4 regions of the Kocuria sp. KKT182 genome follow, and region 2 is predicted to be linked to each of the others. Evidence: riboswitches for the same ligand, from Rfam matches in the RefSeq annotation. Region 2 holds a riboswitch; each other region holds the start of a gene.
What was found. A riboswitch is a leader RNA that binds a small molecule or an ion and turns the genes downstream of it on or off. The one in region 2 is predicted to bind cyclic di-AMP.

Region 1 (4,788 bases), 1.5 Mb from region 2:
CGACAATTCCTCGATCATCATCTTGGTCTCCTGCTCCAGGACCTTCATCTCCTCCTGGGCTTCGGCCGGGGCCTGGGCCATGGCTTCCTCCGGTGTCAGCCCGTACCACTCATCGAGCCACCGGGTGAACTGGTCGATCTGGTGCTGCTGGTTGGCAATGATGTTCTCCGCATGGGTGCGGATGTCCGGGCTGACCCCGCGCTCGAGCTCCAGTTGGGACATCTCGATGGCGGCTCGGTGGTGGCCGATGATTTCGGCCAGGAAAGTGAGCTCCAGTTCCTCGCCCTCCAGGGTGGCCAAGGTCTCACCGAACTCATAGGCGGTCGGTGATGTCGGCTCCGGCTGCAGCATCTCCGGTTGAGTATCGGCGGAGATCGGAGTGACGGCGGTCCACTGGTGGGCGGAGGCCGGAACGGTTGCTCCGCCCAGCAAGGTTGCAGCGATGGCGAGGCTGGAAGCAGCTGCGGTGATACGACGGCCGCGGCTCAGGGTGTGATGCATGATCAGGTCTCTCTTTCGGTGCGAACAGGCCCGGAGGATAAAACCGGCTCAACCGTCAGCGGGGCGGCCTCGAACGCACCGTGGTTCGCCATGGTGAGAGGCACGAACCCGTCTGCGGTGCCGGAGACGGGGGGAGAAGAAACTAGGCAGAGCGCTTGGGCCGGGCGTCCAGCCCAGTTTCCTCTTGCACCGGTAGATGCCGCTCAGCGGCCTCCCCGGTCAGTGATGCACATCAGATACCGGCGTCCAGTAGCCCAGCCCAGGTCGGCACCCCCGTTCAACGGGTCATTCGTAGCGTTTAAGGATATTCTGCATTTGGGCGATTTCCTCCTGCTGGGGCTCCACGATGGTGGTGCACAGGTCTTGGATCTCGGGGTCGGTGATGTTGGATTCCTGGCAGACCAGGATGACCCGGAAATGGTGCGGGATCATCGACTTCAAGAACCCCTCGTTGCCTACTCCGGCCTCGACACGCCCGAGGAGCAGCGTCGCGGTGAACAGGGCGAGGAAGCCGATGAGCAAGGCGATGTTGGTCTTGGTGTTCTTGAACATCGACCACATGCCCACGACCATGAACACGGCCATCGTGGTGACCATGATCAACGCCATGTAGGTTGCTGGGATTGAAGTAAAAGGGGTCCCAGGTACGGATCGTCGACATCGTCAGGACCCATATCAACCCGAGATCGACCAACAGGATGGCCGCGAAAATCTAGTACATCCGGTTCGATGTGCCGTGGTGGTCGGCCTGATCCTCGTGGCTACGGTTGCGAGTACCCGCCTTCGTGGTTGTTGTCCTCACTCCTCTGGGAAGTTCTTCGAGCATTAGGTACACCACCCGGGCGGCAGGTGCGTCATGGCGGTGCCCTGACCTCTACAGGCCTGAGGTGGACCGTGGCGCCGATCCCTGTCGGCCACGAGCCTTTTCACCGCCCCTTCCGCCCGGGTGATGGGTCAGTGGGGGCCAAACTCAGCCCAGGGAGGCGACCAGTTCGGCGCAGGCGGCCTCGCAGCGACGGCAGGCCTCGGCACAGATCCGGCAGTGCTCGTGCATGGAGGCGTGCTGCTCGCACTCATCCGCACACGCCTTGCAGGCCATCTGGCAGGCCTTGATCGCATCCAAGGTGATGTTCGCGTCGTAACCGGTGTGCCGCGAGAGCACCCGCCCGGTGGCCTCGCACAGGTCCGCGCAGTCGAGGTTGGTGCGGATGCACTTGGTCAGCTCGGCAACCATGTCCTCGGACAGGCAGGCATCGGCGCAGGCGGTGCAGGTCTGGGCGCACTCGAAACAGGCCTCGATACAGGCGGCCAGTTTCTCCTTATCCACCCCGCCGAGGTCCTTCGGGTAGGTCTCCAGCATCGCGCTCACGTGATGAGTCATGGCTTGCTCCTTCGTCGGTTTTCTCCAGGAGACGAACCGGCCGGAAACCGCCCGCCATGCCATCGACAGTAGACTGCCTTTTCAGTGTGACGCGCCCCAGAATCTTGAAGATTTGATGAAGATTTACGCCACAGTGGCGCATAGTGGCACCCCCTCAGCTGCCCTTCACCGCGGTGGAGCCTGGCGATTATGGAGATCTCGTGAAGAAATCTCGCTGTGCGGTCCGAAAAGGCACGCCGAAATCCACCCAACCTGGAAGGAAGCTCAATACATTCTCGGAGGGTCCTCGGTGCCACCACTAGGGACGCTGAAGGTCGCGCACGGCCCCAAACCCCTTGTCCTTATTAGTTGTGTCCATGAAAAGACGTGCTAGGCTGCCGTTTTGCCTAGTCAGACGGTCTCTGACGCACCGCTAGCCGCGATGCGAGTCCAAACGAGCGACGAACCTACTGCTTCTGGGACGAGCCTTTTCAGGGTCAGCCGCCCCACGTCTCAGTCCCGACTGAAGCAAGAATCTGGGTCGTGATCTAAACGTGACACTTTCGTTATGGATGGGCTACTGTCCACTGCGTGCCGCTGATTGATCCGGTCGGCGCCCTCGTGCACATCGCCGAATTCTGCCGGTGCCCGAGGTTCCTGAAGAGAAATCGCTTGGCAGAAGCGGGGGAACCATTTTCGGTCCCGGTGATCCGGGACCTAGGGGTTAAGCCGACCAGGACGTCTGCGTCCGGGACGGCCGGGTGTCTCCCACCCGCATCCGACAGCTCACCTCGTAGGCAAAGGGAGGAACACACCCATGACTATTTTTAAGCGCAGCACTGCCCGCCACCGCGCCGAGACCACCTCGCACCTGGTGCGTACCACCACGATCACCGCCGCCGCCGGGGCGGCGCTCATCGGCTCCATCGCCCCGGCCCAGGCCTACGCCGAGGTCCCCGCGGACACCGCCAGCGTCTACTCGGCCCCCGCGTCGGCACTGACGGCCTACACGGCGACGGCCTCCCCGGCTGCGGTCGCCCCGCAGACCATCACCACCGCCTCCACCCAGGCCCCGGCCGCTCCGGAACAGAGCGCTTCGACCGCGACGGTGTCCACCCAATCGGCGGACATCACCGAGATCACCGGTGCCTCCGGGATCGTGGGCACCGCGATGCAAGGCGCCGGCACCGGCTACGTCTGGGGCGGGACCGCCTTCGGCGCCTGGGACTGCTCCGGGTTCACGAAGTGGGCCTACGCCCAGAACGGCATCGAGCTCCCCCGCACCAGCTTCCAGCAGATCGCCGCAGCCACCCCCACGACCACCCCGCAGCCCGGGGACCTCGTCTCCCAGAACGGCGGCAACCACATCGGCATCTACATCGGCGGCGGCAAGATGATCTCCGCCCTGAACCCCGCCCAGGGCACCTTCGTCCACTCCGTCAACGCCATGCCGGTGGACGGCTACTACACCTACCGCTGACCCGGCCCACCCTCCGCAACGGCCAGAAAGTCGTCGCGGAGGGCCCCGGCTGCTCCACCGACGGCATCAGTGAGCCCCACCCTCTCGAGTAAGCATCTCGTCCCTAGCGGACACAGCACTTCCCCCTCCACCCATCCGCCGCCCACGGTGTTTCCGATCCGGACCGTCGCGTCACCGTACGCCGCCGCACCTCGCATTCCCCGCGGGGTGATCCGTACTGCCACCGCACCGTTCCGGCAGATCCGCCCGACCCTCCAGAAAGCCTGCTCACCCCCTCATGAATCGTGACCTGAACTCCTCCAACGGCATTGGCTCCCTCCTCACCGGCAAGGCCCGCACCGTGGCCGCCGTCGCCGCCTTCTCCGGCCTGGCCCTGGCCACCACTGTCTCCGTGCAGGCAACCCCGGCCCAGGAGGGCGCCGCCACCGACGCCCCACTGTCGGCCGTCGCCGCAGCCACCCCCACCGCAGCGCCCACCCTGTCCCTCGAGCCGGTCGCCCACGTGACCACAGCCGAGAAGCAGACCGGCCAGAAGAAGACCGAGCAGAAGCCGGAGCAGCAAGTCGATGCCCCGGTCGTCGCGACACCCGCCGTGGCCTCTCCGGCACCGAGGGCCGTGGCCGTTGCGGCACCGAAGGCTGTGGCCGCACCCGCCCCGGCCGTCGCACCCGCCCCGGTGTCAGTTGTCCAGGAGCCAGTCGTCCAGGCGGTCCCGAAGCCTGTCGCCGCACCCGCCCCGGTGGCGGCCCCCGTCTCGAAGCCGACTGCGCAGGCGGCCCCGAGGCCCGCCGCCGCTCCCGCCCCAAAGTCGGCCGTGCAGGCCGCTCCGGCCGCCGAGCGCACGGTCACCCCGCAGAGCTCCTCTTCCGGCAAGGGCGCCACCATCGCCTCCGCGGCCATGGGACAGCTCGGCGTCGGACAGGACTGCACCGCAGCGGTGAGCAACGCCCTGCGGGCCGCCGGGATCAACTTCCGTGGTTGGCCGGCTGAATACTTCACGCTCGGCACCCAGGTCTCCGCCGGCCAGGCCCAGCCCGGCGACCTCGTCTACTACGCCGACGGCGGCATGGGCACAGCCCACATCGGCGTGTACATCGGCGGAGGCAAGGCCGTCCACGGCGGCTGGAACGGCGGCAGCACCGTCATCGACAGCGTCAACGTGGGCACCGGCCCCGTCTACATCCGCGTGCGCTGACCGCACGCGAGCACAGTTTCCGGGTGCGCGGTTCCTGGTCGGCCAGACAGGTGCCGCGCACCCGGTCTATCACTGTCTTAGCTTGCCGTTTAACCCTTGAGGCTGGTGCGCCAGGCGGATATGGGTCGGGCTCTGGCATAAGGGTGGACGCCGCATGATCCTTGGAAGTTGCGAGGTTTCAAGGAAACGGCGGTGGCCGCAATGAGCAGTATGGTCCTCAGTCATGGTGTTGGCCAGGGTCCGATGACAGTG
Region 2 (4,788 bases):
TGTCGGAGTCGATGCGCGAGGCGTGCAGATCGTGCACACCGACCACGTGCGGCAGGGCTTCCAAGCGGGTGCGGACCTGCTCGAGGTCCAGGCCCTTCGGGGTGGTTTCCATCAGGACCTCGATGGTGTCGCGCAGCAGGATCAGAGCCCGCGGCACGATCAGGGCGGCGATCAACAAGGACACGACCGCATCCGCCCGGGTCCACCCGGTGGTGGCGATGACGATCGCGGAGACGATCACCGCTACCGAGCCCAGGGCGTCGTTGGCCACCTCCAGGAACGCGGCCTTCATGTTCAGGTTCTCCCCCCGGCCCGAGGCGAGGATGACCAGCCCGATGATGTTGCCGACCAGCCCGACCACCCCGAACCACAGCATGGCCGTGGACTCGACCTCGGGGGGCTCCAACAGCCGGCGCACCCCTTCGACGGCGATGAACCCGCCCACAGCCAGCAGCACCGAGGCCTGGGCGGCCGCGGCGACGATCTCGGCGCGCTGGTACCCCCAGGTGCGTTTGTCCGTGGCCGGTTTCAGCGCCAGGGTCGCGGCGGTGAGGGCGATGAGCAGCCCGGCCGAGTCGGTGAACATGTGCCCGGCATCGGCCAGCAGCGCCAGGCTGCCCGAGACCACCGCACCGATGATCTCGGCGACCATAATCGTGGCGGTGATGGCGAACACCACTGCCAGTTTCCCCCTCCGCCCGGCGCCGGCGTGGGAATGATCGTGCTCGCCGCTCATACCGGAATCTCCTGGGTGGTGGCGTCATCGGCGAGGGCCTCGGCGGCGCACTCGGGTGTCCCGCACCGGCACACCGGTTCGACGGTGAGGATAGTGCCCAGCAGGTCCTCCAACGCGTGGGCCAGCTTGGGGTCCGAGAGTTCATAGCGCACGTTGCGCCCCACCGGCACGCCCACGACCAACCCGCAGTCGCGCAGACAGGCCAGGTGGTTGGACAGGATCTGCCGGCTCACCCCGATCCGGGCCGCCAGTTCCGAGGGCACCGCTGGGCCCTGCTGCAGCTGCAGCAGCACCGCGGCCCGGGTGGGATCGGCCAGTGCTTTGCCGAAACGGGACATCACCGCGACCGGGGACAAGATCCTCATCCAATAACCGTACAGCAGAATCTGTATCAAAGGAGATGAGGGGCTTCCCTTGATGATCGGGCAATGTCCAGCTCGTATTCATACGGTGAGGGCGGACGGGGGTGCCGTCCGCCACTGCGGCATCCCCGTCCCCCGAGCCATCGCTGCACCCTAAGGGCTCTCGCTCCAATGCCGAGGCGGAGCAGGATAAGCACTGCCCGCGTCCAGCGGAAGACAGGGCAAGGCCATGAGCACTCTCCGATCCTCTCCGCAGGACTGCTCCCCGTGTGCCGATTCGCTGGCGTGTGCACATCGACAGGATCGTGGCAATCGTTCGAGTCTGCGGCTACAGCTGCGGAGTGCACCCATGCGGTCCATCCGAGTGCACCCATGCGGTCCATCGACGATGATCCTGGCGGGGCACTCCGCACCTGACGGATGAGCCCACCGGCCGGCCTTCACCACATCGGCGAGACTCACCGGTAGGTGTAGTACCCGTCGACGGGCATGGCGTTGACGGAGTGGACGAAGGTGCCCTGGGTCGGGTTCAGCGCCGAGACCATCTTGCCGCCACCGATGTAGATGCCGATGTGGTTGCCGCCGTTCTGGGACACCAGGTCACCAGGCTGCGGGTTGGACGTCGGGGTGGCGGCGGCGATCTGCTGGAAGCTGGTGCGGGGGATGTCGATGCCGTTCTGGGCGTAGACCCAGCCGGTGAATCCGGAGCAGTCCCAGGCCCCGAAGGAGGTCCCGCCCCAGACGTAGCCGGTGCCCACGCCCTGCATGGCCGTGCCCACGATGCCGCCGGCGGCCGGGGCGATCTCGGTGATGGCGGTGGACTGCGGGCTCACGCTCGAGGTGGCGGCGCTCTGCTGCGGGGCCGGGGCTTGGTCGGCGGGGGCGGCGGGCTGCGCGGCGACCGGGGCCTGGTAGGTGTAGGAGGCCAGATCGGCCATCGCCGAGGCCGGAGCCGCATAGGAGGACCCGGAGGCGGCGGGGATTTCGGCGTAGGCCTGGGCCGGAGCGATGGAGCCCACCAGCGCTGCGCCGGCGGCGGCGGCGATGGTGGTGGTGCGCACAGCTCGGGACGAGGTCTCGGCGCGGTGGCGGGCAGCGTTCAGCTTGAAAAGCGACATGGTGGAGTTCCTCCCTTTGCCTACGAGGTGAGCTGTCGGATGCGGGTGGGAGACACCCGGTCGCAGAACGCACGCGCTCTGAGACTTAACCCCAAGGCCCCGGATCACCGGGACCGGTAATGGTTCCCCCGCTTCTGCCAAGCGATTTCTCTTCAGGAACCCCGGGCACCGGCAGAACTCGGCGATGTGCCACGAGGGCGCCGACAGGATCAGTGGTCGGCACGCACTGAAGAGTACAAGGAGATTACGAAACAATCACAATCCGATTCGGGAATGTATAGAGATCGTAAAGAAGTGGTCAAGGCTTGATGAAGACCTGAATTGTTGTCGGCTTTTTCCTGTTAATTTCCCGAGAAAGGCGGGGCGCTCTGCGCTTTGAGTGAGGTGGCTTGTTGGTGCGTGGGCGCTGCGCGGGGAGTCGTCGCCCACACAGCGGTGGGGACAGGAGCCACTTCAAAAGGCGCGGCGGGTGGATCGAGAGCGAAGCCCGCGGCCATCCTGGGATATTTCGCGCTGCATCAAGCCCCGGAAATTTGGGCTCTGTCCATGCTCGCACTGACTGGCGGAACGTTAGCCAGCGTTGTGGTCGAGGAGATGCCCGACCAAGCCCACGAAGGCGACACCAGCGTGCCGGGACCGATCCTGCTCACCGGCGGAGTTGCGCTGTTCGCCGCGATCTCCGTCTACCTCGGTTCCTGAGAAGCCGTGCGCCCCGGCGTCCTCGTCTCGGGGCGCCGACGCGTGCCGACCGTGCTCAGTGGGCGCAGTTGGGACCGCATCCACCGCAGTGTGCACCGTCCTCGGCGGTGAGGACCGCAACGGGAGTGCAGCAGGCGTCTCCGCGCCAGGCCTCCAGCCCCTCCTTGACCGCCACGGCGGCGATCACCAGCGCAGCCAGCGGGTCGGCCCAGGACCAGCCCAGGGTGCTGTTGAGCACCAGGCCTACCAGCAGCACGGCGGAGAGGTAGGTGCACAGCAGGGTCTGCTTGGAATCGGCCACCGCAGAAGCAGAGCCCAGCTCCCGGCCGGTGCGGCGTTCGAACCAGGACAGGAACGGCATGATGAGCAGGCTCACCGCGGCCAGGGCGATCCCGACCGGGGAGTGTTCCGGCTCGGCGGCCCCGAGCAGGGCGCGGATCGCATCGACGGTGACGAAGGCAGCCAGGCCGAAGAAGGAGAACGCGATCACCCGCATCGCCACCTTTTCCCGTCGGTGCGGGTCCGGGGCGGCGAACTGCCACGCCACCGCCGCCGCGGAGAGGACCTCCACGATCGAGTCCAGGCCGAAGCCGATCAGCGCCGAGGAGGAGGCGATGGTGCCGGCGGTCAGGGCGATGACCGCCTCGAGCACGTTGTAGGTGATGGTGCCGGCCACGATCCAGCGCACCCTGCGATGCAGCACCGCCCGGCGTGCATCGGCGATGGGCTTGGGGTCCAGGGTCAGGGAGGTCATGTGCAGGTGCATCCTTCCGGGGAGCAGCAGGTCGGGTCCACGGTGACCACCAGCTCCAGCAGGTCCCCCAGGGCGGCCCCGAGGCGGGGATCGGCCAGGGAGTACCAGGTGCTGCGCCCCTCGGCGGTGGAGGTCACCAGCCCGCACCCGCGCAGGCACCCCAGCTGGTTGGAGATCACCTGCTTGGACACCCCCAGGGCCTGAGCCAGTTCCGAGGGCCGGGCCGGGGCGTCTCGGAGGGACAGCAGGATCCGGGTCCGGGTCCCGTCCGAGAGAGCATGGCCCAACCGGGACAGGGCCGAAGTATGGGTGGGGGTCACCGCGGTCATCCCCCCTACGGTACAGGTTTCTGTGTACTGTTGAGGGGTGGCCTGCTGGCACTCCTCGGGCGCACCAGCGGGTCACCCGGGGCGTGCTGCGTTTGCCGGATCGAGGAGGACCGTGATGATGTCGGAAGTGGCCCCGGCTCTGGCGCTGGGCCTGTACCTGGCCGGCCTGGTGACCGCCTTCGGTGTGCGGTCGTGGATCCACCGGCGCCGCACCGGCTCCAGCGGCTTCCGCGGGGTGAGCGGGGCGCCCGGCTCGCCCGAGTGGTGGGGCGGGATCCTGTTCGCGGCCGCCCTGGTTCTCGGTGCGGCCGGGCCCGTCCTGGCCCTCACCGGCACCGTGGCCGCACCCCGGCTCCCGCAAGCACTGTCCTGGGCCGGGGCGGTCGTCACCGTGGTGGGTTTCCTCGGTGTACTAGCCGCCCAGGCCGGCATGGGCGCCTCCTGGCGGGTGGGTGTCGACGCCACCGAACGCACCGAGCTGGTCACCACCGGGGCTTTCGCCGTGGTCCGCAACCCGATTTTCACCGCGATGCTCACCACCCTGGCCGGCCTGACCCTCCTGGTGCCCACCGTGGTCACTGCAGCGGCGTGGCTGTGCTTGCTGGTGGCCGTGGAGCTGCAGGTCCGTCTCGTCGAAGAGCCCTACCTGCTGAGCACCCACCGACAGGCCTACGCCTCCTACGCCGCTCATGTCGGCCGGTTCATGCCCGGTCTCGGCCGACTCCGCCCCGCACCCCTGGGCGAGCTGACCCCCTGAACCCAGGACCCCACCACTGGCCGACAGTTCCCC
Region 3 (4,788 bases), 1.5 Mb from region 2:
TAGCGGGATGCCGTTCGCCTCAACGATCAGGTGGTGCTTGGAACCGGGCCGGCCGCGATCGACGGGGCTGGGCCCGATGTGGTCCCCCCTTTGAGGGCCCGCACGTGCGAGCCGTCCACAGCGCACCGGTCTAGGTCCAGTGCCCCGGCCGCGCGCAGCTCAGCCAACAGCACTTCGTGTACCGCCGGCCACACTCCGGCCTCGGTCCAGTCCCTCATGCGCCGCCAGCAGGTCACTCCGGAGACGCCGAGCAGGTCCCGGGGCAGCTGGTTCCAGCCGAGCCCGGTCTTGAGCACGAACACGATCCCGGCCAGAGCTGTCCGGTCATCGGCGGGCTTGCGCCCTGGGTGCTGGTGGCGCCGGGGTGGGCGTGGTGGCAGCAACGGCTCGACTCGCTCCCACAGCGAGTCCGGTACGAGATCCCCCATCATGCCCACCAGGGTCACCGAGGACCCCGTCAGCACTCAAGGGCTACGTCGAACTCATTATGAAATGACCTCTAAGGAACCGACCAGGGCGACGGCGGCAACCGCACCTGTTCCCGTAAGAATTTTCCGCTTGCGAGCCGCTTTGTTTTCGGCGGCCCTGTGCGCCTCGAGCAGGGCAGCACGGTCCTGCCTCGCCGGCCCGGAATTCTTGGCACTACCCATGGTGTGATCTCCTCAAGGATTCAGTCAGTCCTCGTCTATGACGAGAAGACGCACCGGACCCGGTGCTGCCGTTGTAGTCGATGGCCCAGCTCAACCGGCCCACGCAGACGGCCTCGAGCTCGATAGCGCAGCTCGAAGCAAAGCTGATCGCTGCCTCCGGGGCCAGGATCCTAATCCGACGAATCTGTGAGGGTAACCCCCGCGGATCGACCTCGCTGAGATCCCTGTCCGCGACCAACCACGCAGAGGTCCCAGCCGGATCGGCGGGGGAGGACCCGAGGCCTGTCCCGCCCATGCCGGCACCACCCTTCTTCTCCGAGGATCTGAGGTTCAACAGATGACCGCTTTTACTACGGAAGATAGTATACGGTCGTCTGGGTTCGCATATCCCTCGTTGGTCTGCCCGGGGCCGGCAGCGCGCATGCTTCTCCGTGCGGTTGTCGCTCCCCTCGTTGCGGGGGTTGAATGCGTTCTGGCAGGTCTTGAGCGCCGGCCGAGTAAGACTGGCGTCGGAATCGGTGTGCCGGGCAAATATGTTGCCGGCGGCGGTCCTGGTGCCAATGCGGCACGGTGTGTGCGGACAGGCGTGCGTCGGTGCGGTCGGTGCAGCTCTCTGGGGATGCGCGAAGTAAGTGACGATGCATGCGACCAAATTGATCTTGCCCCTCCGCCTGGCCTCACAATCGTTGTGGCGCTACGGCGGCCTGCGCCAATGGGTGGCCGGCCCTGCGGCACGGTCGCCATGTCGGTCTTTATCGGGGTGTAACACTTGTCTACTATCTCCGATAGTATCCGGTCTGTGCCGATGATCGATCCGGTCGGCGCCCTCGTGCACATCGCCGAATTCTGCCGGTGCCCGAGGTTCCTGAAGAGAAATCGCTTGGCAGAAGCGGGGGAACCATTTTCGGTCCCGGTGATCCGGGGCCTTGGGGTTAAGTCGCCCAGGACGTATGCGTCCGGAGTGACCGGGTGTCTCCCACCCGCATCCGACAGCTCACCTCGTAGGCAAAGGGAGGAACTCACCCATGTCGCTTTTCAAGCACAACGCTGCCCGCCACCGCGCCGAGACCACCTCGCACGCGGTGCGCACCACCACGATCGCCGCCGCCGCCGGTGCCGCACTCATCGGCTCCATTGCTCCGGCCCAGGCCTACGCCGAGGTCCCCGCGGCCACGGCCACCGCCTACGCGGCCCCCGCCTCCGCACTGGCGACCTATTCCTCGGCGGCCTCCCCGGCCGTGGCCGCCCCGCAGACCGTCACCACCGCCTCCCAGGCCACGGCGGCACCCGAGCAGGCTGCTTCGACCGCGACGGTGTCCACCCAGTCGGCGGACATCACCGAGATCACCGGCGCCTCCGGGATCGTGGCCACCGCGATGCAGGGAGCCGGCACCGGCTACGTCTGGGGTGGGACCGCTTTCGGCGCCTGGGACTGCTCCGGCTTCACCAAGTGGGCCTACGCCCAGAACGGCATCGAGATCCCCCGCACCAGCTTCCAGCAGATCGCCGCAGCCACTCCCACCACGGCCCCTCAGCCGGGGGATCTGGTCTCCATGCGCGGAGGCAACCACATCGGCATCTACATCGGCGGCGGCAAGATGATCTCTGCCCTGAACCCCACCCAGGGCACCTTCGTCCACTCCGTCAACGACATGCCCCTGGACGGCTACTACACCTACCGCTGACCCGACCCCACAGCCGCGGCCGGCACCGGCCGCGGGCGGTCCGGAGGCATACGACCTCCACCATCTGCCACCCCACGACGAGCCGAGGCGAAACCCGCATGCTGCTGAGCGCCACTTCCCCGATCCATGCCCTGATGTCCGTCCCCGTCCGACAGGGCATCCCATCCCCGGACTGGCAGGGGTTCTCGGTCGGGCCGTTGACGATCCACGCCTACGCTTTGGCCATCCTGACCGGGATCGCCGCGGCGATGTGGCTGACGCTGCGCCGCTGGAAAGCGCGCGGGCTGGATCCGGAGATCGTGTGGGACGTGGTCATGTGGGCGGTCCCGATCGGGATCATCGGGGCCCGGGTCTACCACGTGCTCATCACGAACCCGGCCGGCTACTTCGGCCCCGGCGCCAATCCCGTGGACGCCCTGAAGATCTGGGAGGGTGGGCTGGGCATCATGGGGGCGGTGGCCTTCGGGGCACTGGCCGCGTGGTGGGTGTGCCGCCGCAACGGCATCCCCCTGTGGGTCTTCGCCGACGCCGCCGCTCCAGGGCTACTGCTGGCCCAAGCGATCGGGCGGTGGGGCAACTGGTTCAACCAGGAGCTCTTCGGCCGCCCCACGACCCTGCCGTGGGGCCTGGAGATCAACCCCGCCAACGCCAACTTCCCCGCCGGGTTACCCGCCGACACCCTCTTCCACCCCACCTTCCTCTACGAGTCCCTCTGGAACCTGGCCGGGGTGGTGCTGCTGCTGGTGCTGGACCGGAAGTTCCGTCTGGACGGCGGGAGGCTCTTCGCCCTCTACCTCATCCACTACGGGGTCGGGCGGATGCTCATCGAGCTGTTCCTGCGCATCGACCCGGCCCTGATGGTCCTGGGTCTGCGGGTGCACGTGTGGACTGCCCTGGGTCTCGTGCTGCTGGGCATTGTCATTTTCATTGCCGTCGCCATGCGTCGTCGCCGGACCGGCCTGGAGGCGACGGCACCGCCCTCGACCTGAGGCCACCGGAGCAGACCACTGCCACGGTGGCGACACCCCTGCGGTCCCGCCGCACTGGGATGGGGAGGATGATGTAGCTGGTTGCCCTCCCCATTCTTCCACCAGAATCTGGGATTGACCCGTGGCCGCCCGCGGCCCCCTGGTGAGGCGGCCTCCTCGGTCAGCCGCCCGGGGCCATAGAGGGCGAAGAGGACGTCGATCGTGGATAAGCCATGGGTGGCCTCCACCAGGACCGGTCTTCCTTTGCTCCTTCCTCGCCCGAGTTGGTGCGGTGAAACCCATCCAACTACTGTTTTCTATAGTAGATAGACCGTGGGGAGAGTCGAACACTTCATGCAACCGGTGCTCTGGGCTGGGCTTGCCGCTTCTGCGGTCACTGCGCTGATCCCTGCGCACGGTGACTCATCGATGTCCGGGGGAACGAACGACTTCGTGTTCTGGGCGCTGCCTGCGGCGAAGTTCGTGTTCAACGCCTCGGGCGCGGCCGTCACCGGCGCCCTGCTCCTGGCCTGTCTGGCGCTGGCGCCGGGCAGCCGTGAGCACGCCCGGGCGCTGAATCTTGCGGGCGTATCGGCGGTGGTGTGGATGCTTGCCGCGGTCGTGGCGGGCTTCATGGATTATCTGGACAACTGGGGCGAACCGGTGGCGTTCACCGAGTCCTTCGCCCGCCAGCTGGGCTACTTCTTCACCCACGTGGGCCTGGGTCAGTTGTGGCTGGCAACCATGGTGATCATCTCTCTCATCCCGTTGTTGTGCCTCGGGGCCCGGAGTCTTACGGTGACGACCGTAGCGGCGCTGCTGGCACTGGCGGGGTGGGTACCCCTGGCGCTGATGGGTCACCCGAACTACGGAGAGGGTCACGAAGCCGGGATCCTCGCCTTCGCGTTGCACATCATCGCGGCCGCCGCCTGGCTGGGCGGGCTCATTGCCTTGGTCGTTTTGCGCCCGGTCCTGGATGTCGAGCGGTTGCGCGTGGTGGCCGGACGTTACTCGACCCTGGCGCTGTTCGCTTTCTTTCTCCTGGTGTTCTCGGGTTACCTCAGGGCCCAGGCCACCGTCGGGGTCGCGGAGAACCTGCTCACCCCCTTCGGAGTGCTCGTGCTGATCAAGATCATCGCTGCCACTGCCGTGGGCTTGGCGGGATACCTCCAGCGCCGGTGGATTCTGACTCGCATGGGCCGTAGCGCTCCGGGCAGCGTCCGGTGGTTCTGGGCTCTGGTGGGCCTTGACCTGGTCCTGATGGGTGCTGCCTCGGCGTCCGCGGTGACACTGCTGCGCCGGGATGAGCCCGTCCCGGACGACCCGGTGGTGAACTACCGTCTCCTGGCGGAGAAAATGGCCGACGAACCACTGCCGCCGGCCCCCGAGGCCTCCACGTTCTTCAGCGAGACGGCGTTCGACCCACTGTGGTCGGCTGCGGTTGTGGCGGGCGTGCTCTGCTATGGGCTCGGCGTGCGGCGGATC
Region 4 (4,788 bases), 1.9 Mb from region 2:
TTGCTCGTTGCCGGCCGGGGCATCGGCGAAGGCCGGGGCCGCCGTCGCCACCCCTGTGCCGGTCACCGCCCCGAGAGCCAGAACGGCCGACGCGGCCGCGGCAGGAACACGCCGCCGAAGGCGCCGTTTGCCCGAGATCACGCTCTGTTCTTCCATGCTCGTCCTTTACCTTTCCTGCGTCAGGTCAGTGTTCGGCCCGTCTCAGTTCAGGGAGGAGATCAGGTCCGCGCAGGCGGCCTCGCAGCGGCGGCAGGCCTCGGCGCACACGCGGCAGTGCTCGTGCTCACCCGCGTGCTGGGCGCACTCGTCGCCGCAGGCCTTGCAGGCGGCCCGGCATGCCTCCAGGACGGCCCGGGTGACCTCGGCGTTGTTGCCGGTCTGACGGGAGAGCACACGGCCGGTGCTCGCGCAGATGTCGGCGCAGTCCAGGTTCTTACGGATGCACGTGGTCAGCTCCGCGACCATGTCCTCGGCCAGGCAGGCATCCGCGCAGGCGGTACAGGTCTGGGCGCACTCGAAACAGGCCTCGATGCACTCCGCCAACTTTTGCTGGTCGATGTCCCCCAGGTCCTTCGGGTAGGTCTCCAGCATCGAGCTCACGTGATGAGTCATGGTTCTGCTCCTTCTCTCATACTGCGGTTCGTGCGGTATATCGATCTGGTGCCGACGGATCCTGCGATCCACCATGTTTCCGACAGTAGCCTTATCAGGGCTGTATCTGAACGGTGATCAGCTCCATGTCAGGGCGGTAAATGTGAATCTTCACGGAACCTTCAAGAACGAGACCCTTGGAACAACGGGCTCTTCCCTGGCGGGTTGGCTCTTGAGCCTGTCGGCATGGAGCAGTACCACGCGCATGGACGCATCCATGCGGTTGGACCAATGCGGCACCGGTTCTGCACTTCGGGTGGCAGCCCCAGCCGGGACCGTGAGAACGTGGCGGACACCCGGGGATGGAGGAGCGGAAACTGTCCCAGCTGGCCAGAAGGCTGTGTCTGTGCTGTTTTCCTCCGTGGGGTGACCCAGCCAGCTGATGTCCGTCTAAACGGCGGACGACCGAGAAGGGAGCGCACCATGCAGATAGGACTGGTAGGGCTGGGCAAGATGGGCGGCAACATGCGCGAACGCCTGCGCGAGGCCGGCCACACCGTCATCGGGTACGACATGAATGCCGAGCTTTCCGACGTCGAGAGCCTCACCGCCATGGTCGAGCAGATCGGCACCCCGCCCCGGGTCGTGTGGATCATGGTGCCGGACACGGTCGTGGACACCGTGATCGACGAGCTGGCCGCGGTGCTGGGCGAGGGCGACGTGATCATCGACGGCGGCAACTCCCGGTGGATCCACGACGTCCCCCGCGCCCGGAGACTGGCCGAACGGGGCATCGAGTACCTGGACTGCGGGGTCTCCGGCGGCGTGTGGGGGATCACCCAGGGCTACGCCCTGATGGTCGGCGGGGACGAGGGCACCGTGGCCAAGGCGCAGCCGATCTTCGACTCGCTCAAACCCGCCGGCGAGTTCGGCTTCGTCCACGCCGGCGAGCACGGTGCGGGTCACTTCGCGAAGATGGTCCACAACGGCATCGAATACGCGATCATGCAGGCCTACGCCGAGGGCTGGGAACTGCTCGAGGCCGCCGGTCACGTCCGCTCGGTACGGGAGACCTTCAACTCCTGGCGCGAGGGATCGGTGATCAAGTCCTGGCTGCTGGACCTGGCGGTGAACGCGCTCAACGAGGACGAGCACCTGGACCGGCTCGCCGGCTACGCCGAGGACTCCGGCGAAGGCCGCTGGACGGTGGAGGCCGCCCTGGACCTCGCGGTCCCGGTGCCGACCATCTCCAGCGCCCTCTTCGCCCGGTTCGCCTCCCGGCAGGACCAGGCCCCGGCGATGAAGATGATCACGGCGATGCGCAACCAGTTCGGAGGCCACACGGTCCGCGACGTGGCCGCGGGCCCAGAGCACGTCGAGGCCGCACCCGGCGAGGAGCCGGCCCACCCCGCCGAGCAGTAGGTCCGACCGTCCCCGCCGCCAACGGCCCGGAAGCGGCCACCCTCACCCCTCTGCAAGGCCTGCGCCATGCCGATCCGCACGGTCACCACGGTCGGCACTGCTCCCGCCCGGTGCCGGCCTTGTCGAGGAACGCCTGCGGGGCGAGGGGATCGCGGATCAACCGCCCGTGACCACGATCGAGGCAGCGGTGACGGCACCGCCCGGCGTCCACAATCGGCCCCGGAATACTGATCGGCCCAGCCACGTGGCAGCCGGCAGCCCAGTGGCTCCGCCGCTGACCACCCTGGCCTCACCAACGACAGCGAAGGACCCGCCTAATTATTCCCCTCGCACCGGGCCATTGATCTACCGGTCCGATACATGGACCCGGATGAATTTCAAGATCTCGTGAAGAAAACAGCTCTTCTCACCTGTTCGACACCCTTGGATATGAAGATTTCATGAAGAAAACAGCTCACTCCCCCAAGCAATGCTGGGCGGTTCCGTAAAAAAATCCGAGAACACCCTTGAGGGACGCTGAAGCTCCCCCGGGGGTTCACCTTCCCCCGCACCGGGCGCAGGCCGAAGGATTCCACGGGTAGTGAGGGGCAGCGGATCCGAGCTGCCACCGCGCTCATCGGCGCGATGCCGCAGGTCAGAGCCTCCCCGGGGCGGTCCCGATGAGTGGTGGCACCGGGAGGAAGGTAGCTGGCGGCGCCCCCCGCCGGAACGAATGTGCCCCAGGCGTGGTGGGCTACCCACCGGTTCGCCGGCGATCGTGCGAGGCCGGGGCAAGCCTTTTCCCGGTACCACAGGGAATGTGACCTTTTCGTTATCTAGGCGCTAGTGTCCTCTGCGTGCCGTTGGCTGATCTCATCGGCTTCCCCGGGTGCTTCGCCGAATTCTGCCGGCAGCCGGGGTCCCCATCACAGAAATGACTTGGCAGAAGCGGGGGAACCATACCCGGTCCGCACCCGGACCTTGGGGTGAAGCCGCCGGAGCTGCAGGCTCGGCGGCCGGGTGCCTCCCACCCGAACCCGACAGCTCACCTCGTAGGCAAAAGGAGGACCCTCATTCATGGCTTTCTTCACGCGTAGCTCTGCCCGCCACCGCGCCCAGACCCCCTCGCACCTGGTGCGCACCACGACCCTGGCCGCCGCTGTCGGCGCGGCGGTGATCGGCTCCGTCGCCCCGGCTCAGGCCTATGCCGAAGCCCCCGCCACGTCCGGCACCGCATACTCGACCCCCGCGACCTCCCCGGCTCCGGCCGCTTCCCAGGCCCCCGTCACCGTGCAGACGGCGAGCCTGCCGGCCGCTGGGGCGGCCACTTCGAGTCTGTCCCCCCAGTCCTCGGACATTTCCGAGATCTCCGCCACCTCCGCTGCGGCCGGCGGCATTGTCGGCACCGCGATGCAGGGTGTGGGCACCGGCTACGTCTGGGGCGGCACGGACTTCGGCGCCTGGGACTGCTCCGGTTTCACCCAGTGGGTCTACGCCCAGCAGGGCATCGACCTCCCCCGCACCAGCCAGCAGCAGTGGGCGGCCGGTACCCCGACCACTGACCCGCAGCCCGGCGACCTCGTCGTCCAGAACGGCGGGGCCCACATCGGGATCTACCTCGGTGGCGGCAAGATGATCTCCGCGCTGAACCCCACCCAGGGCACCTTCGTGCACAGCGTGAATGCCATGCCGACGGTCGGCTACGTCACTTTCCGCTGAGCCGGGACGCCGCCCGCCACGAATGCCGCTCGTGGCGGGCGGCGGGTGTGCCTCCCACCTGATCAGCATCCAGGATCGGTCGGTCAGAACCTGAGATGCCTGCATCAGGCCACCGCCGGGGAACGCCCCGAGCTGACCGACGGATGGGCCCGCTCTTGAAGGTTCAGTGAAGATCTACCGCCCAGCCCTCCTAGCCCGCAGAAAGCGACCACGGCGGGGCTACCGTGGACGGATCGGTCCGCCTCGACCCGGGGCTGAGCAGAGCAAACACCACGATGTGCAGGCCCAGCACGGGCTGCTGCGAAGGAGAGGTTCGTCATGACGTCGACGTTCAAGCACCTGGCCGCTGGGACGGTCCTGGCGCTGGCCCTCAGCGGTGCCGGGGCGACCGCGGCGGTCGCCTCCCCGACGCACCAGCCTGCCTCCGCCTCCGCACAGACGGGCGCTGAGCGGCACATGAACCACGACCGCCATTTCGCCGTGATGATGGTCCCCCACCACCAGGGTGCCACCGACATGGCCGAGCTGGCCCTGCAGAAGTCCGAGCGTCCCGAGATCCGTGACTTGGCGGAGAAGATCATCGAGGCCCAGACCGAGGAGATCCAGCAACTGGAAGCAGCGGCCCAACGGCTGGCCGCCGAGAACACTCCGGGGCACCACCACCACGGACACGGCCACCACCACGGACACGGGCACCACGGCCATGGCCATGGCCATGGCGGCCATGGTCAGAGCATGAATGCCGACATGCAGGGCGCCATGATGGGCGAGATGGACGGCATGGACGGCATGGACGGCATGAGCCTGGAGGAGCTGGCGAAACTGTCCGGGGATGATTTCGACCAGGCCTTCCTCGAAGAGATGATCGCCCACCACCAGATGGCCCTCGAGATGGCCGAGATGGAGCTGCAGATGGGCACCGACCCCGAGCTGCGAGCCATGGCGGAGAAGATGATCGAGGACCAGCAGGCCGAGATCGAGCTCATGCAGGGCTGGTTGGAGGAGTGGTTCGCGGCCTGATCCAGGACCACGAGCTGAGCCGTCACCTACTGGAACGGGCCGACACCGGGATGTCAT

Region 1: another riboswitch for cyclic di-AMP. It lies ahead of ACZ2G1_RS10745 (C40 family peptidase); the one in region 2 lies ahead of ACZ2G1_RS03645 (C40 family peptidase).
Region 3: another riboswitch for cyclic di-AMP. It lies ahead of ACZ2G1_RS10610 (C40 family peptidase); the one in region 2 lies ahead of ACZ2G1_RS03645 (C40 family peptidase).
Region 4: another riboswitch for cyclic di-AMP. It lies ahead of ACZ2G1_RS13300 (C40 family peptidase); the one in region 2 lies ahead of ACZ2G1_RS03645 (C40 family peptidase).

Annotation. Positions count from the first base shown of each region.
Region 1 covers NZ_CM145757.1:2,301,209-2,305,996, forward strand. The annotation lists gene ACZ2G1_RS10730 (DUF305 domain-containing protein) at 1-501, opposite strand, end outside; gene ACZ2G1_RS10735 (DUF305 domain-containing protein) at 787-1,110, opposite strand; gene ACZ2G1_RS10740 (four-helix bundle copper-binding protein) at 1,472-1,882, opposite strand; cyclic di-AMP (ydaO/yuaA leader) riboswitch at 2,481-2,673, shown strand; gene ACZ2G1_RS10745 (C40 family peptidase) at 2,679-3,341, shown strand; gene ACZ2G1_RS10750 (C40 family peptidase) at 3,619-4,536, shown strand.
Region 2 covers NZ_CM145757.1:804,243-809,030, forward strand. The annotation lists gene ACZ2G1_RS03635 (cation diffusion facilitator family transporter) at 1-736, opposite strand, end outside; gene ACZ2G1_RS03640 (ArsR/SmtB family transcription factor) at 733-1,101, opposite strand; gene ACZ2G1_RS03645 (C40 family peptidase) at 1,557-2,216, opposite strand; cyclic di-AMP (ydaO/yuaA leader) riboswitch at 2,222-2,375, opposite strand; gene ACZ2G1_RS03650 (hypothetical protein) at 2,763-2,915, shown strand; gene ACZ2G1_RS03655 (cation efflux transmembrane domain-containing protein) at 2,971-3,669, opposite strand; gene ACZ2G1_RS03660 (ArsR/SmtB family transcription factor) at 3,666-3,998, opposite strand; gene ACZ2G1_RS03665 (methyltransferase family protein) at 4,114-4,755, shown strand.
Region 3 covers NZ_CM145757.1:2,274,157-2,278,944, reverse strand. The annotation lists one part of gene ACZ2G1_RS10615 (IS5 family transposase) at 1-92, opposite strand, end outside; one part of gene ACZ2G1_RS10615 (IS5 family transposase) at 92-431, opposite strand; cyclic di-AMP (ydaO/yuaA leader) riboswitch at 1,478-1,670, shown strand; gene ACZ2G1_RS10610 (C40 family peptidase) at 1,676-2,335, shown strand; gene lgt (prolipoprotein diacylglyceryl transferase) at 2,470-3,324, shown strand; gene ACZ2G1_RS10600 (bifunctional copper resistance protein CopD/cytochrome c oxidase assembly protein) at 3,658-4,788, shown strand, end outside.
Region 4 covers NZ_CM145757.1:2,835,890-2,840,677, reverse strand. The annotation lists gene ACZ2G1_RS13315 (DUF305 domain-containing protein) at 1-156, opposite strand, end outside; gene ACZ2G1_RS13310 (four-helix bundle copper-binding protein) at 202-612, opposite strand; gene gnd (phosphogluconate dehydrogenase (NAD(+)-dependent, decarboxylating)) at 1,075-2,013, shown strand; cyclic di-AMP (ydaO/yuaA leader) riboswitch at 2,895-3,063, shown strand; gene ACZ2G1_RS13300 (C40 family peptidase) at 3,070-3,711, shown strand; gene ACZ2G1_RS13295 (DUF305 domain-containing protein) at 4,030-4,731, shown strand.